One region of the Tahibacter amnicola genome, then DNA from elsewhere that is predicted to be linked to it. Evidence: riboswitches for the same ligand, from Rfam matches in the RefSeq annotation. Region 1 holds a riboswitch; each other region holds the start of a gene.

Region 1 (5,702 bases):
GTGTTGCGGATCGCGTCCCGGTACATGTCGTAGAAGCGCGGATAGCGCATCGGACGCAGGGTCAGGTTGAAACCGGGATCGAGCAGTTTGGCGGCAGACATAGGGCAATCCTTGGTGACGCGTGCGGCGCCGCCCCGTGGGACGACGCCTGGTGTGGACAATGACAGCGGCGGCGCCAGTGCTTACTGACAGGCCTCGCAATACTCCGGATTCTCCAGCGAGCAGAACACGGCCTTCTCCGCCTGCTCCTGCGTCGGAACCACTGCGGCCGCCGGCGCGGAGACCGTGGTCTTGGCAATCTTGGTCGCCGGACGCGAACGCAGGTAGTAGGTCGTCTTCAGACCCGCCTTCCAGGCGTACATGTACATCGACGAGAGCTGGCCGATGTTGGGGTTTTCCATGAACAGGTTCAGCGATGCCGACTGATCGATGTAAGCGCCGCGCTCGGCCATCATGTCGATCAGCGATCGCATCGGGATTTCCCACGCGGTGCGATAGATCTGGCGCAGGCGGTCGGGGATCTCGGCGATGGACTGCACCGAACCTTCCGACAGTTTGATGCGGTCGCGCATCTCGGCCGTCCAGTAGCCCAGCTGCTTGAGTTCCTCCACCAGATAGCGATTCACCTGGAGGAAGTCACCGGAGAGCGTTTCGCGTTTGAACAGGTTGGACACCTGCGGCTCGATGCATTCGTAGCAGCCCGCGATGGAGGCGATGGTCGCGGTCGGTGCGATCGCGATCAGCAGCGAATTGCGCAGGCCGCTCTGCTTGATGCGTTCGCGCAGTGCGTCCCAGCGTGCCGCATCGGACGGCGTCACGCCCCAGGCGTCGAACTGCAGTTCGCCGCTGGCCGTGCGCGTGTCAGCGAAAGCCGGGTGCATGCCCTGCTCGACGGCCAGCTCGTTCGAGGTGACCAGCGCGTGATAGTAGATTTCTTCGGCGATCTTCGCCGACAGCGAACGCGCCTCGGCCGAGTCGAACGGCAACCGCAGCTTGAAGAAGACGTCCTGCAGGCCCATCACGCCCAGGCCCACCGGGCGCCACTTCAGATTGGCCGTACGTGCGGTTTCGATGGGATAGAAGTTGAGGTCGATCACGCGGTCGAGCTGGCGCACGGCCACGCGCACCGTCTCGGCGAGCTTCACGAAGTCGAATCCGTCGTCACCCACGTGCTGGCCGAGGTTGACCGAGCCGAGATTGCACACCGCCGTCTCCGACTGCGAGGTGACTTCGATGATCTCGGTGCACAGGTTCGACAGATGGACGACGTTGCCTTCCTTCGCCGTCTGGTTGCAGGCGCGGTTGGACTTGTCCTTGAACGTCATCCAGCCGTTCCCGGTCTGCGCCAGCGAACGCATCATGCGGGCGTAGAGGTCGCGCGCACGGATCTGCTTCATCGCAAGGCCGGCGGCTTCGGCCTGCTCGTAGGCATGATCAAATGCCGGGCCGAAACGGTCGACGAGCTGCGGCACGATCTTCGGGTCGAACAGCGACCACATGCCGTCGGTCTCGACGCGGCGCATGAAGAGGTCGGGAATCCAGTTGGCGAGATTGAGGTTGTGCGTGCGACGCGCCTCGTCACCGGTGTTCTCGCGCAGCTCGAGGAATTCCTCGATATCCGCGTGCCAGGTTTCCAGGTAGACACAGGCCGCGCCCTTGCGCTTGCCGCCCTGGTTCACCGCGTTGACCGAGGCGTCCAGTGTCTTGAGCCACGGCACGATGCCGTTGGAAAGGCCATTGGTCGAGCGGATCAGCGAACCGCGCGAACGCACGCGCGTATACGACAGGCCGATGCCGCCGGAGAACTTCGACAGCATCGCCACGTCGGCATAACGCTTGTAGATCGCTTCGAGCGAGTCATCCGGCGAATCGAGCAGGAAGCAGGATGACAGCTGCTCGTGCGTGGTACCGGAATTGAACAGCGTCGGCGAGCTCGGCAGGTAGTCGAGGTTCGCCATCAGGCGGTACAGCTCCAGCGCCTCGCCCACGTCTTCGCTCAGGGCACAGGCGATGCGCAGGAAGAACTGCTGCGGCGTCTCGATGACCTTGCGCGACTGCGGATGACGCAGCAGGTAGCGGTCGTACAGCGTCCGCAGACCAAAGTAGTCAAAGCGCTTGTCCATTTCCGGATCGAGCGCGTTGTTGAGCTTGCGCGCATTGGCCTGCACGAATTCGAGCAGACGCGCATTGATCAGCCCCAGCTCATGGCCGCGCGCCACCGACTGCGAAAACGCGTGGATTTCCTGGCCACCCACTTCCTTGTCGATATAGGCCGCGAGCAGACGCGCCGCGAGACGGCCGTACTCGGGCTCTTCGGCAGTGAGCATGGCGGCGGTGCGGATCGACAGTTCGTCCAGCTCGCGCGTGGTGGCACCGTCGTACAGGCCGGAGATCGTGCGCGTGGCCACGCGCATCGGGTCCACCGAAAACAGGCCGTCCGCTGCGCGCGTGACGGCGCGGACAATCTTGTTCAGGTCAACCGGCTCGCGCTTGCCGTTGCGCTTGGTGACAGCCATGGCGCCGCTGGAGTGCGGTGGCGTCAGCGCAAACTGCGGCGCGCGGGTTTCGTTGTCACGCGCGGATCGCGCGGCGGTGGAAGTGGTGTTGTCGAGTTCGGTCGTATGCATGGCGTCCCTCCGGTGCGAGTGGGGGCACGGTCATCGTCCCGGCCCAGGGGACGACAAAACGAAGGGACGGCGACGCCGCGGTCAGGGACCGCCGCATGGCCACGCCCCCTCGGGCGTGCGGAGTGCAGGATGGTGATCGGCGGTCGCGCGCGATGAGACGGCGCAACCTTTAGGCCGACGACCTCCCCGCGGAGGCTCCGGAGCCAGTCCGCGCGGTGTGCGACGCGCGGCTGTCGGCAGGTATTCGGGCTCGCGGACCCGGCCCGACACGCGTCGAACCGCCTACACGCCGTCGCTTCCCAGCCCCGGAGGACCAGTGCATTTGACGACTGTCGTTTCCACTCACCGCTGCGGGGCAGCTCCGGAATTTCACCGGATTCCCGTTTAATCCCGGCCGAGACCGGGAACCGACGGGACACAACATATCGGGGTTGACAGAACCGGGTCAACACAAAAGGCTGTGGACTGAGCCCTTCGTCACCGAATCGGGCGAGCTCGGCGGAAGCGCCGTGTCAAGCCCGCGCCGCCGTCCTCAAGGGCACGCCAGCGCAGACGCGACGGTGCCCTCGGCAGCCGCACGCTCGGGCGCTGCGGCCCGCGCCGGGGACACTGGCCGGGCCGCGTCGACCGGCGTGGTCTGCGGAGCGAGAACGTCCGGCCGGACGATGTAGCCATGCATGAACAGCAGGTCTTTGGCGATCGAGAACTTGGCGAGGGAGAACATGGTGGGCTTCGCTTTGCGCCGAGGGCGCTGTGTTGAGGCGAATGCAAGCGTAGTCGCGCCATACCGCTGCAAAAAGCGATATCTTCGCAAGCCAGGCTTGAGGAATTCTCACAATGGCACGTCCGCCACTGGCCGCACTGCAGGCCTTCGTCCAGATCGCGCACTGGCGCAACCTGTCGCGGGCTGCCGAGCAGATGAACCTCACCGTCAGTGCCTTGAGCCACCAGATGCGCACCCTGGAAGAGCGCCTGGGCGAGCGGCTCCTGATTCGCGGGCCCCGCGGCGTTTCACTCACCCCCGAGGGCGAACGCCTGCTGGATGCCGTGGAGGCGCCGATTGCGGCCATCGAGCGGGCGCTCAAGCCGCCGCAGCGGCGTCATGCGGATGACCTGTCGATCAGCATGCTGGCAACGATCGCGTCGGGCTGGATGGTGCCGCGCCTGCCGCGGCTGTTCGCGCGTCACCCGCAACTGGAGCTTCAACTGCACTCGGGCGCTGCGCTGGTGGACTTCAGCAAGGAACCGATCGACGCCGCCATGCGCTTTGGTCCCGGCAACTGGCCCGGCCTGCACGTGGTGCATCTGTTCGACGAATGGGTCACCCCCGTGGCCAGCCCGAAACTCCTGGCGGAGCGCGGTCCGCTACGCATCGAGGAGCTGTCGCGGTGGCCACTCCTGGGCGATCCGGGCGATCGCTGGACAGACTGGTTCGCGCAATTTGGCGGAACGCCGCCAAAGCGCTTCGTGGCCAAATTTGGTGACACGGAGACACTGCATCGCGCCGCCACGGAAGGGCTGGGCATTGCGCTGGGGCGCGTCACCATGACGCGTGCCCTGATCGAGACCGGCCGGCTGGTGCCGCTCACCCCGTTGCGCCTGCGCGCGGAGTGGTCGCACTACCTGGTCTACCCGCCGCGCTCGGCCAATCACCCGGGCGTGCTCGCCTTCCGCGACTGGCTGCTGGACGAGGCACGGCTCCATGTGCAGGAGCTGGACAGCAAGACGGCGCCGAAACGGCGCCGTCCGGGGAAGTGAGTGCGGCACGCCTCAGGCGCGGGCGCGCTCGCGGATCCGCTGGAAGAACGACACCACCCGCGATGAAAACGAACCGGTCGTCTCTTCCGCACCACTGCTTTCGACCACATGCGCCTTGGCCAGCACTGGCGATGCGCTGAGCTGGCGATAACGCGCCATGGCCGAATCGACGGCCGTCTCGAGCATGTGCGGGCGCACGGGCTTGGGCAGGAAACGGTAGATCTGCGCCTGGTTGATCAGCTCGATCAGCTGCTTGGTATCGTGGAACCACGCCAGCACGACCGTGACCAGGTGCGGCGCATGCCGCTTGAGCGTCTTGAGCGCCAGCGTGATGTCGGCACCGCCCAGCTTCACGTCGGAGACGACCACGCCCACCTTTTCGCGTTCGATGATCTCGAACGCCGCATCCAGATTGTTGGCCCAGTGGACCCGTACGCGACGGCCCAGCGCACCTTCGATCAGCTTAAAGACTTCTTCGCTGTCGTCGATCACCAGCAGGTCAGCGTTGGGCGCCTTGTTGTCGGTGGCGACGGCGACCGGGTGGCGCGACTGCTCGAAGAGCTCGTTGGCAATCGAGGCGGCCTGGTCAATCGTCTTGCGGAACTCATCCGCATCCCACGGCTTGGAGATAAAACGGAAGATCTCGCCGTCGTTGATCGAACCGACGATGGCGGCCAGATCCGAGTAGCCCGTCAGCAGCACGCGCATGGTCAGCGGCGAGATCGCGCGCACTTCGCGCAGCAGGTCGACGCCGGTCACCTCGGGCATGCGCTGGTCGCTGACCACCACGTGCACGCGTTCGCGCTTGACCACGTCAAGCACTTCGCGCGGATTGGTGGTGGCGATGACGTTATAGGCCGTTTTCAGCAGGATGTTCAGCGAGCGGACGATGCGCTCTTCGTCATCGATGCAAACGATAGTGGGTTTCTCAGGCATGTCCGTACCCTCGGAACGTTCCAGAAGACGATGGGAAGCATAGACCAGACACCCGTACGGTGCCCGTCAACAAATAGTGAACAATATCGCGTCTCATGCGGCCACCTGCGCGCGTTGCTGGGTCGGCAGGCTGATGACGAACCGCGTGCCGCGACCGGGCTCGGACGCCACACGGATGTGCCCGTTGTGCTGCTGCACGATCTGATAAGTGATCGACAGCCCCAGGCCCGTGCCATGGCCGACCGGCTTGGTGGTGAAGAACGGCTCGAAGATACGCGAGATGATTTCCTTGGGAATGCCCTTGCCGTTGTCCTGCACGGCGATGTGCACGTAGCCGTCGGAATAGCTCGTCTTGATCAGGATCTTGCCGGTGGTCTCGAT
Region 2 (5,702 bases), 700 kb from region 1:
TGTCGTAGACGCCGGGGCCGATACCGTTGGGATAGCGGAACCGCACGAAGGCATCGAGCAGTTCCATGCGCGAACGGGAGGTCTCGATCGACACCACGTCGGCATCCATCGCCGCCACCGCGTCGATGATGTCGTTGAACTCCGAATAGCACATGTGCGTGTGGATCTGGGTTTCGTCCGCCACGCCGTTAGCCGTCAGGCGGAAGCACTCCACTGCCCACTGCAGGTAGGCGGCCCAGTCCGTGCGACGCAGCGGCAAGCCTTCGCGCAGAGCGGGCTCGTCGATCTGGATGATGCGGATCCCAGCGGCTTCCAGGTCGAGCACCTCGTCGCGCAGGGCCAGGGCGATTTGCCGACAGGTGTCCGCGCGGGGTTGGTCATCGCGGACAAACGACCAGTTGAGCATGGTCACCGGGCCGGTCAGCATGCCTTTCATCGGCAGTATCGTCAGTGACTGGGCATAGCGCGACCACTGCACCGTCATCGCGGCAGGACGCGTGACATCGCCGTAGATGATCGGCGGTTTGACACAGCGCGATCCGTAGCTCTGCACCCAGCCGAGCCGGGTGAAGGCGTAGCCGTCGAGCTGCTCGCCGAAGTACTCCACCATGTCGTTGCGCTCGAACTCCCCGTGCACCAGCACGTCGATGCCCAACTGCTCCTGCGTCTGCACGGCGGCGGCCGTTTCCTTCTCCAGGTACGCCTGGTAGTCCGCATCGCTCAGCAGGCCCGCGCGGTTGCGGGCGCGTGCCTCTCGCACTGCCCTGGTCTGGGGAAAGGACCCAATCGTGGTGGTCGGAAACAGCGGCAGCCGCAGGGCTTCGCGCTGGCGTTCCGCACGCACGGCGTAGGGACTTTTGCGCGTGCCCTGGTCCGCGGTGAGCGCTTCCAGCCGGCGCCGCAGCCCCGGGCGGGTCACCAGCGGCGACAGCAGGCGCGCCGCGCGTGCCGCACGTGCCGCGGCAAGGGCTGCCAGAGCCCCTGCATCGTTGCGCTGAGCGTCGGCGATGGTGCGCAGCTCCTCGATCTTCTGCCGCGCGAACGACAGCCAGGGACGAATCGCGCCGGGCAGTGCCGTCTCCGGCGCCAGGTCGATTGGTACATGCAGCAGCGAGCACGAGCTGGACAGCCAGATCTGCCGGGACGGCAGCTGCGCATGTGCGCGCTGCGAGGCCAGCAAGGCCTTGTCCAGGTCCGCGCGCCATACGTTCCGGCCATCGGCCAGGCCCAGGCTGAGCGTGCGGTCGGACGGCAGTACCCTGAGCACGTCGTCGAGCTGGTCGGGCCCGCGGACCAGGTCGATGTGCAGGCCGTTGGCCGGCAACCGTGCGGCAAATGCCGCGTTGTCACCCAATGCGCCAAAGTACGTGGTCAGCAACCGCTTCGGTCCGTCTGCCCTGGACAGCACTTCCCACGCGTGCTCGTACGCGTGGCGCGTGTCCTCGTCCAGATCGAGCACCAGGAACGGCTCGTCGATCTGCACCCATTCCGCGCCCGCCTGCTTGAGTGCCGCCAGCAGCTGCACGTAGCAGGGCAGCAGGGCGTCGAGCAGGGCCAGTCGCGCGCTGCCGTCGGTGGTCTTGGCCAGCAGCAGGAAGCTCACGGGGCCCAGCAGCACGGGCCGGGGACGAAGCCCGGCGTCGCGTGCCTGGATGAATTCCCGTACGGGCTTGTCATCGCGCAGGCGGAACGTTTGGCCGCGTCGCAGTTCCGGTACCAGGTAGTGATAGTTGGTGTCGAACCACTTGGTCATTTCCAGCGCGCGCAGATCGTGTCCGTCCTTCTGCAGGCCGCGGGCGAGGGCGAAATAGCCGGTGAGAAAATCCGCATCGAGCACGGCTCGGTGGGAATCGGGCACGGCGTCGAACATGACGGCGTGATCGAGGACATGGTCGTAGAGCGAGAAGTCGTTGACGGGCACGACATCTGCCCCGGCATCCTGGGCCAGGCGCCAGTGACGCAGGCGCAATTCCGACGCAGCCTGCTGCAGGGCCGCGGCGTCGGACTCGCCGCGCCAGAAGCTTTCCAGCGCCCGCTTGAGCTCGCGCTTCAAACCGATGCGGGGAAAACCGAGATAAGTAACCAAAGACATTGCAATTCCTCCAGCGTTTGTGAGTACGCCGAGAGGAACGAAGGCACGACACGCCGCAGCGTCTGCCGGCATGGCCTGACCCTTCGCCCCCGCGGGCGAACCGGAATCGCGGACAAACGCCGAAGACCGGCATGCGCCGGTGTCCGGATGTCTCCCCGCGGAGCTCCAGGTCGTACGAAAGCGGTTGCTTTCGGTCGAGGCAGGTCTTCGGGCTTATGGACGTGGCGGTGTCTTGATCACCGCTTGCCTACTGTTCGCCGCTTCCCGGCAGGGGAGCCAGTGCCATTGGCGAAGGTCGTTTCCAATTACCGCTGCGGGGCAGCTCCGGATTCCAACCGGATTCCCTTTTCATCCGGGGCGTGACTCCCGGAACCATCAACGCCGCGGACGTTAAGACGTATAGACGTCCGAGTCAATCGGCTGCGGCGTACTGCCCGTTTACTGGAAACCGTTGGCGAAGATGGCGTCGACCGGTCCAGTCAGGGAATCGGCCAGTTCATTGATGTATTCCTCGATGGCGGTATAGCCCGACGGGCGGACGAGGGCCGCGTCGTTGACCGAGGGGTTCAGGCCGTGGGCGGTCTCCCAGGCGTTAGGCATGCCGTCGTTATCCGTATCCACCGGCGGCGCCGACGGCGCGGGCAGGCCGGTCATCCATTGGCTGCTGTCCAGGAAGCGATTGCCCCAGCTGCCCGAGCGCGCGGTGTATTCGGTCCGTGCCGCCGTCGCGACCTGATCGCGCGGATACGCACCGGCACGGTCAAACACGGCGCCCGCGGCGGTCGCATTCGCCTGCGTGGCCACCGGGACGTAGCCGGTGTTGCCGCTGTAGTTGAATGGTGCGGGGTTGGCGGCCAGGCCGGCATGGATGCCGCAGCAATAAAACGTGTACTCCTCGCGGAAGTTGACAAGCGTGCTGCCGTTGCTGCCGAAGTTGTCGGCAAACGGGTTGTCGATGCGGCCCACGAAATTGCCGGGGCGATCGAGATAGTTGTCGGCGACGTGATATCCGGAAGGCAGGGAATTCTCTTCCGGATCGAACCACAACGGAGTGGTCGTCGCATTGGGGCCGGTGCGGAAGTGGTTGCCGATGAGGTTGAACTGTCCCGATGCGGGATTGTTGTGTACGAAACCCTCGCGGAAGTTGTACACGAGGTTGTTGATCGACTCGGCCGGGCCATCGGCGATGGCGGGGCTCCGGTTGCGGTTGTGCACGAAGAAATTGTGGTGCACCGAGAAACGGCCGCCGCCCGGGCCGTTGATGATGCCGAAATTGTGCTGGCCGTCGCCCACGTCGATAAGCCCGAAGCCGATCATGGACCACTGCACGGTCACTTCCTGTGCGCCGGTGAAAAAGTCCATCTGTTCGTCGGCGCCGTGGGTGACGTCGACATGATCGATCATCACGCGGCGCGCGGCGGAAAACTGGATGGCGTCGTGCTGGTTCGAGGGGCTCTGGCCGCCCCCGGCCGGCGTGGGTGGGCGTACGCGGACGTGCCGCAGGATGATGTTGCCGGTTGTTTCCGGCCACTCGGTGTAGAGGTGGCCATACAGCGTGATGCCGCGTCCCAGCGCGCTGGCGGTCTGGCCGGCGATGGTGACATCGCCGTGGGGAATCCAGAACGTCGCGTCCGGCAGGCTGCGTCCGTCAATGACGCCCGAGACGGCAAACACGATGATGCGCGGGCCGGGTGTATTGAGTGCAGCCTGCAGGCTGCCAGGTCCACTCGGATTGAGTGTGGTGACCTTGATCACCTGGCCGCCGCGACCACCGGTTGCCACGGCGCCAAAACCTTGCGCGCCGGGAAAGGCCGGCAGCGCCACCGCCGCGCCCGCATGGGCCAGGGCCAATCCCAGGATGAGTGAAAGCGGACGCGCCCGCATGCCGTTAGCTCCCCGACAGGATGGCGGTAGCAATAGCACAGCGCTCGCGGTGGAACTGTGCGGGCTGCACCGTGGAAATGCCACGCCGGTCGCATAACCGAAGAAGCGGCCGGGTGCGCGCCACGTCGCGATGCCACCGGCGTGGACCATTGAGCCTCCGGCAGCGTGATCCTAGGATGCATTGGCCCAACCGGAGCGCATCATGTCCAGGCCATCGTCATCTGCCGCGCGTCGACTGTTTTTTGCGTTGTGGCCGACGCCGCCGGTGCGCGTCGCGCTGGCCGAGGTGGTCGACGACCTGCGTCGTCGTTGCACCGGTGGTGGTCGCTGGGTGAGGCCGGCGCGCTTCCATGTCACGTTGCAATTCCTCGGCGATTTTGCGGCCGATTGCAGCGAGCGCGCCCTGAGCGACGCAGTGGCCGCAGGCGATGCCGTGACCATGATGCCGTTCGCGTTGTCGTTCGATCATGTGGCGCGGTTTTCCAGGCACCGCGCGCCGTGGTGGCTAGGTGTCACGCAGACACCGGAACCGCTCAATCGCTTATGGACCGACCTGGGCGCTGCTCTGCGCCAGCGCGGTCTGCGCGTGGAATGCGGGCCCTATGTGCCGCACCTTACGATCCGGCGCGATCCGCCCGGTGATCCGCCGGCCGTGCCAGTGGCACCCGTGACCTGGCCGGTCGATCATTTCGTTCTCATCGATAGCCAGCTCGCGCAGGACACTGCCTATGTGGAGATCGCGCGTTGGCCGCGCTGACGCGTGCGAGTTGGTGCGACAACTGATCAGCTGCGGGGCAGCGACCAGGAATAGACTTCCTCGGGCCACTTGAACTGCTGGCCATCGTGCTCGTCGACGGCGACGAACACGGCATCGTGGGCATGGAACTCGGCGATGATCGGAACGAGCTCGCCGTTTTTCTCGCGCACGATCGCCACGATGGTTTCGCCGTCGAGCGGCGCGTCGCCGCTGCCCGAAAGAAAAACCTTGCCCATCCGGCGTGTTTTTGTTTGTGGTTGCATGACGCGGCCCCTGATACCTCAACGGGGGTCATAGCAGCTTCCATGCCACGGGGTATGTGTGTCACGGCGCGCGAATCGGCGCGGCGGGGTGCCGGGTTTTTGTCACCGGCGACGGCCCGACGTCAGCCGGAGCGGACAGGAAGAGATCGGACACGTCAGATCGGGGCGTCCAAGCGGCCAGCCCGTGACGCCTCATGGCCGTTTTTGCCAATCAAGTGGGGGATGTCCGGACAGCGGTGCCGTCCATGCCTATCGGGCGAACGGCGCGGCAACTTCCGCCTGGCTGAGCGTGAGCGTGGACCGGGCCCCGGTGTCGGCCAGAATCTTCTGCGCAATCAGCGCATTGATCGGCGCCAGCGTCGCGAAATGGTCGGTACCTTTCACCAGGAGGAAACGATTGTTTAGATTGCGGTTGCGCGCCGTCATCTGGTCGAGCGCGTCGCGATTGCCTTCCTCGCCTTCGATCACGAACGTGGGCGAGCGAATCGAGTCAAGCCAGTACAGCGGTGAACGCAAGGCCCGCTCCCGAGCCTGTCCGAGATCCGCCGGCACATGGCGCGCGCCGTACTCGACGATGTCCGCCACCGGACCGAAGGCGAAAACGGCGCGAAAACGGTCTGTCGTCTCTGCCGTCAGCAGGGCCAGCGTGCCGCCCGTGCTGTGGCCGCCCAGGTAGATGCGTGCCGGATCGACCCACGGTTGCGCG
Region 3 (5,702 bases), 2.1 Mb from region 1:
CCACGCGGGTGCCTGGGTGCGCCAGCACGCCAGGGCACGGCGATACCGGCCGCATACCGCATAAGTCAGGGCCGTCAGCCGGGCGGGGATCCAGTTGAGCACGTCGTCCAGGCGCGCCGCGGCCCAGCCGAAGCGACCGTAACGGCTGTTCCGGTAGCCCCACATGGCGTCCAGCGTGTTGACCAGTCGATAAAAGACGACGCCGGGTGCGCCGGCGAGCAGAAACCAGAAGAACGCACCGAACACGGCGTCGTTGCCGTTTTCCAGTACGGATTCCGTAGCGCCGGCGGCGACCTGCGATGGCTCGAGCGCTGCCGTGTCGCGGCTGACAATGTGCGACAGGCAGGTGCGCGCCTGGTCCAGGTCACCGGTCTCCAGCGCGTGCGCGACGGCATACCCGTGTTCGTGCAGGCTGCGCAGGCCGATGGCTGCATACAAGGCGAGGACGCTGACGAGAGTCGCCATCGACGGGATGAATGAGAGCAGGGTCACCAGCAGCACCGGCGGGAGGACGGCCAGCCCCAGTGCCACCAGGCCGCGACGACGACGATTGGCGTACAGGCAATCCTCCAGCGCGCGAGCCCAGCGGCCGAAGCCGACCAGTGGGTGCCATCGCCGCGGTTCACCGATGAGGGCATCGATCGCAAACGCCAGCAGGGCCACGCTCCAGATGTCCACCGTGATCTCCCTCGATGCAACACCGGCACGCGCCGGTGTCCGGGCCCGCTACAGTTCGATTCCCTTCTGCGCCTTGATGCCTGCTGCGAAGGCGTGCTTGACCACCTGCATCTCGGTGACCGTGTCGGCGATATCCACCAGTGCCTGTGGCGCCGCACGCCCGGTGATGACAACGTGCTGGTTGGGCGGCCGGCTGGTCAACGCCGCGATGACGTCGGCAACGTCGACGTACTGGTACTTGAGCGCGATATTGAGCTCGTCCAGCAGGACCAGATCGAGTTCGGGATCGCTGAGCATGTCGGCTGCCAGCTGCCAGGCTTTCTGCGCCGCGCGGATGTCGCGTTCGCGGTCCTGCGTTTCCCAGGTGAAGCCCTCACCCATCACGTGGTAGCTGACTTCCCCGGGAAAGCGCCGGAAAAAGGCCTCTTCGCCGGTGGAGAAACTGCCCTTGATGAACTGCACGACACCGACGTGCAAGCCGTGGCCGAGCGCGCGCGCGACCATGCCGAAGCCCGAGGAACTCTTGCCTTTGCCGTTGCCGGTGTTCACCACGATGATGCCGCGCTCGATCGTGGCGCGGGCAATACCCGCGTCCACGAGGGCTTTCTTGCGCTGCATCCGCTCGCGGTGGCGCTGCGCGCGTGCGTCGCTTTCCATGCCGGATCAGGCGCGGTTCTGGCGCGGGCTCTCGTACCGGTAGCCGAAGCCCCACACGGCGACGGCGTGGGCGGCGGCCATGGTGATGATCCACAGCATCGACACCGTGACGAACCACGGCATGTACTTGAGGAAGTTCTCAATGTAGCCGGCGAACGTCGCTTCGCCGACGCGACCGCCGAACCAGTAGAACGAGCCGTTGGAGATCCAGAACGAGACCAGGTTGCTGGCCAGGGCGACGCCGGCCAGCGGCAGCAGGGTCGACACGGACTGGCGGTAGTAACGGGAAAACAGCAGACCGCCATACCACAGCACCGCGTAGGCAACGACCAGCATGGAATAGGCCGGGGTGACGCAGTAATCGCTGATACCCGACTGCGTGATCGAGACATAGTCGATGAGACCCGCCTGGAGCAGCAGGAGCGGCAGCGCGAAGGTACCGCCGAGGTAGAAGCCCGCCGCGAAGAACACGGCCATGGAGGCGTCCTTGACGTGCAGCACTTCACCCCACGGGTGATAGCGCGTGACCAGCATCAGCACCATCAGAAGGATCAGGACAGGCCATTGCTTCTTGGTAGGCAGGAACTTCATCGGGGATCTCCTGGCAAAGGGTGATGGGACCGGGCCGTCGCCGTGACGGCCCGTTTGACGCGGTTTCCGCGCCCGCTCAGCGGGCGGGACGATAGCGCAGCGTCACGAAATGGCTACGACCGGGCTGATTGTAGAACGCCGCGGTCGTGTAGTCGTGGTCGGCGATGTTGACCACCTTGGCCTGGACCAGCCAGTCGGGGGCCAGGGCGTACTCGGCGCGCAGGTCAACCGTGCCATAGCCGCCGAGGCTACGGGTATTGGCCAGGTCGTCGTAGCGACGGCCTTCGCCGGCGAACGTCAGGCCGAAGCGGAAGTCGCCGACGGCGCGATCCACGTCGACGCGGCCGGACACGCGGGCGCGACGCGGCAGATCGTTGCCCTTGTAGCTATTGTTCGCATCGTTCTGTGGATCGAGGCCGGTGGCGCTGGCGTCGATGGACCAGTCGCCGAACTGCGCGCCCACGCTGGCTTCGATACCGCGCAGGGTTGCTTCCTCGACATTGCCCGGCTTGGAAATGGACGCGTCATAGGCGATCAGCTCGTCCGCGCGGGTATGGAATGCATCGACCGACCAGCGCAGGTTGCCCGCCTGGCCGCGCAGGCCCACCTCGAACGAGCGTGATTCTTCCGGCTGCAGCGTCGGGTTTCCGAAGTTCGGGTAGTACAGTTCGTTGAAGGTCGGTGCCTTGAAGGCCGTGCCGTAGCTGGTCACCAGGCGCAGATTTTCGGTGAGCCCGTAGCCCCAGGCAGCACCGCCGGTAGCGTGGCTGCCGAATTGCTCGTTGTCGTCATTGCGCGCCGACAGCTGCACGTCATGGCGCCCGAACTGGCCCTGGTACTGGGCGAACACGCCGATGTCCTCGCGCGAGCGTTCGTCGAAGGTGGTGGTGCTGTCGACCTTGTCGTCGACCCGGTCGCCACCCAGGGTCAGCAGGTGATGCGGGGCCAGGGTAATGTCGCCCTGTACGGAGAGGCTGTCGCGGCGCGTATTGAACTTGCTTGAGAAGACGCCGTTGAGCAGGTTGTCCGAATCGTCATTGTTGCGGCCCGCCGTGACAGTGAGCTTGAACGCCTCGGACGGCGTGACGGTGAGCTTGGTGCCGATCACCTGCTGGCGGTACTGGCTTTCGTTGACGAAGGTGCCGTCAAAGTAGTTGTGGCCTTCCGTACGCAGGATGTTGGCTTCCGCCTCGACTGCCTCGCTGAAGCGCCAGCCGCCGCGCAGCGCGCCGGAGACATTTCGGTAGGCGTCGTTGTCCGGTTCATAGGTGAAGCAGCCGGCGCCGCCGGGGAAGGGCTTGCCGTTGCAGGCGTTGAAGCCATCGGTGTCCGAGTAGGCGGCATTGGCGGCGAACCAGCCCTGGTCGCCCGCCAGGCTCAGGCCGGCAGCGGCCTCGCGGGAGTTTTCCGAGCCATAGCCCACACTGAAGTGCGGGGCGAATTCGCCGTGGGCGCGCCGGGTAAAGATCTGGATGACGCCGCCGAGCGCCTCGGAACCGTAGAGACTCGAACGGGGGCCGCGGACGATTTCAATGCGTTCGATCTGCTCGACCGGCAGATCCTGGAAGGCCACATTGCCGGAGGTGGCGGAGCCGACCTTGATGCCGTCGATCAGCACCAGGACGTGATCCGATTCGGTGCCGCGCAGGAACAGGGAGGTGTTCCTGCCGGGCCCGCCGCTGTTGGAAACCGACACGCCGGGCAGGCCGCGCAACAGATCCTGTAGCGACCGGGCCTGCAGGCGCTCGATGTCGGCGCGGGTGATCACATTGACCGGCGCGAGCGTGTCGTCGACCGTAACGGCGGTGCGTGTCGCGGTGACGATGACATCGTCGAGTTCTTCGTCGCCGGTGGCGGCGGAGGCAGCATGGGGCAGGGCCAGCAGCGCGATCACTGCGGCGGAAAGCAGGTTCAGTTTCATGGGTTCCTCCGCGCTCACCCGCGCGGTTTCGTAAGACAAGACACGGTTTGCGGAGGACGCAGGGCGAACGGGCAGGATGCACGCCGCGGCGCTGCCCTCCGCAGCACCACCAGATCCGCCGTGCGGACCGCTCCAAGGCCGGTCTCCGGACTCACGAGTGGATCGTCCTGATCCCGCGCGGCGCCTTCCCGGATCACATCCAGTGGCTCATGCCGTGCGTTTGCTCGTTTACCGTTGCGGGGGCAGCGCCGGGATATGCACCGGCTTCCCGTTTAAGCGGCAGGGCCCAAGACCCATCCGCCACCGTGGAGCGGCGCGGATGGTACAGGAGCTTCGGCCGGCTAGCGAGTTATTTGCCCATCGGTAGTCATCGGGCGGGGCACCGGGCTTGCGCCGCGGGCCGGCAGATCGGCGGCGGACACGCTGATCTGCTCGTTGCGCCGGCGCGGCAAGGCCTGGGGCTGGTGCCGGTTGATAAAGGCCACCAGACCCTCCCGAACCTCACAGCGGAGGTCGAAATTGCGCCCGGAATCGGCGGCGCTGACCAGGGCGCGCAAGGCAATGGCGTACTCGCTCACTTCGGTTACCTGCAGCAGGCAGGTGCGCCTGTCCCATAGGGGCGAGGCCTGGCAGATGCGCTCCAGTTCCGCGCGCACTGACTGGACGTCTATACGGTAATCCGCCCAGATCTGCGCCGTTCCCAGGAGCGAGGAATTGGTTCGCGTCCAGTTCTCGAACGGATGTTCGAGGAAATAGTTCAGGGGAACGACGAGCCGGCGTTCATCCCAGAGCCGCACCACGACATACGTTCCGCCGATTTCCTCGATCCGCCCCCATTCCTTCTCGACGATGACCACATCGTCGATGCGGATCGGCTGGCTCAGTGCGATCTGAATACCGGCGATCAGGTTCGCCAGTACCGGCTTGGCCGCAAAACCGATCACCAGGCCCGCGGCCCCGGCGGAGGCCAGCAGACTCGTACCAAACTGGCGTGCACCGGGGAAGGTCATGAGGATGGCCGCGCTGGTAAGAACGACGATCAGCACGACCACGGCCCGTGCCAGCACCTCGGTCTGCGTGTGAATGCGGCGCGCCGACAGGTTGTCGGAGACATTGAGCGGGTGCGTGAAGATGACCCAGGCCACGAAACTTCGTACCAGGCGCACCGCGCTCCAGGCCAGCCCGAGGATCAACGTGACGGTGAGCATGCGGCTGGAGGCGTCGGGCAGATCCAGGCTTGCCGCCGTGCGTACGATGACCATGCCGACGATCGGACCGAGGACACGCCCGGGATGGCGCATCGCCTCGATCGCAGCGCGCGAATAGCTGCCCGCCGGTGCTACGCGTCGCGCAGCAGCGGCGGCCAGGCGCCAGGCGACGGCACCCGCAGCGCCCGCCAGCAGCAGGACGAGCGGCTGGAACAGCGGCCCGTCAGGCAGCCAGGCCAGCCAGGCGTCCATCCCGGGCCTCCGCGGTGACATCCAGGGCTGCGAGGAAGCTGCGACGCCAGGCGGTGATGTCCTCGCGTTCCAGGCCGTCCATCAGTTCCCGCCAGCGCGCGCGGCGGTCGGCCAGCGGCATGGTGATCGCCGCGCGCATGGCGTTGACCATGCCATCCTGGTCGTGCGGATTGACCAGGATGGCGCCGCCCATCTGGCGGGCCGCGCCGGCGAAGCGCGACAACACCAGCACGCCGGGATCATCGCCATCCTGGCTGGCGACGTATTCTTTGGCCACCAGGTTCATGCCGTCGCGCAGTGGTGTGACCAGTCCGACACGCGCCTGCCGGTAATAACCGGTGAGTGCCGCGTGCGGGTACGCGTTGTTGAGATAGCGGACCGGCGTCCAGTCGGGT

The links. Region 1 has a riboswitch for cobalamin ahead of N4264_RS00385 (ribonucleoside-diphosphate reductase subunit alpha). Riboswitches for the same ligand answer to the same signal wherever they lie in the genome.
Region 2: linked by a shared signal. The riboswitch ahead of metE (5-methyltetrahydropteroyltriglutamate--homocysteine S-methyltransferase) and the one ahead of N4264_RS00385 (ribonucleoside-diphosphate reductase subunit alpha) in region 1 are both predicted to bind cobalamin.
Region 3: linked by a shared signal. The riboswitch ahead of btuB (TonB-dependent vitamin B12 receptor) and the one ahead of N4264_RS00385 (ribonucleoside-diphosphate reductase subunit alpha) in region 1 are both predicted to bind cobalamin.

Annotation. Positions count from the first base shown of each region.
Region 1 covers NZ_CP104694.1:99,756-105,457, forward strand. Annotated here, with positions in the region: gene N4264_RS00380 (ribonucleotide-diphosphate reductase subunit beta) at 1-101, opposite strand, end outside; gene N4264_RS00385 (ribonucleoside-diphosphate reductase subunit alpha) at 183-2,627, opposite strand; cobalamin riboswitch at 2,845-3,054, opposite strand; gene N4264_RS00390 (hypothetical protein) at 3,160-3,351, opposite strand; gene N4264_RS00395 (LysR substrate-binding domain-containing protein) at 3,465-4,385, shown strand; gene N4264_RS00400 (response regulator) at 4,398-5,321, opposite strand; gene N4264_RS00405 (sensor histidine kinase) at 5,415-5,702, opposite strand, start outside.
Region 2 covers NZ_CP104694.1:5,855,687-5,861,388, reverse strand. Annotated here, with positions in the region: gene metE (5-methyltetrahydropteroyltriglutamate--homocysteine S-methyltransferase) at 1-2,092, opposite strand, end outside; cobalamin riboswitch at 2,274-2,484, opposite strand; gene N4264_RS23130 (pectate lyase family protein) at 2,531-3,976, opposite strand; gene thpR (RNA 2',3'-cyclic phosphodiesterase) at 4,179-4,733, shown strand; gene N4264_RS23120 (hypothetical protein) at 4,760-4,969, opposite strand; gene N4264_RS23115 (alpha/beta hydrolase family protein) at 5,246-5,702, opposite strand, start outside.
Region 3 covers NZ_CP104694.1:4,486,255-4,491,956, reverse strand. Annotated here, with positions in the region: gene cbiB (adenosylcobinamide-phosphate synthase CbiB) at 1-672, opposite strand, end outside; gene cobO (cob(I)yrinic acid a,c-diamide adenosyltransferase) at 727-1,335, opposite strand; gene N4264_RS17480 (hypothetical protein) at 1,342-1,926, opposite strand; gene btuB (TonB-dependent vitamin B12 receptor) at 2,003-3,847, opposite strand; cobalamin riboswitch at 3,967-4,170, opposite strand; gene N4264_RS17470 (mechanosensitive ion channel family protein) at 4,189-5,307, opposite strand; gene otsA (alpha,alpha-trehalose-phosphate synthase (UDP-forming)) at 5,279-5,702, opposite strand, start outside.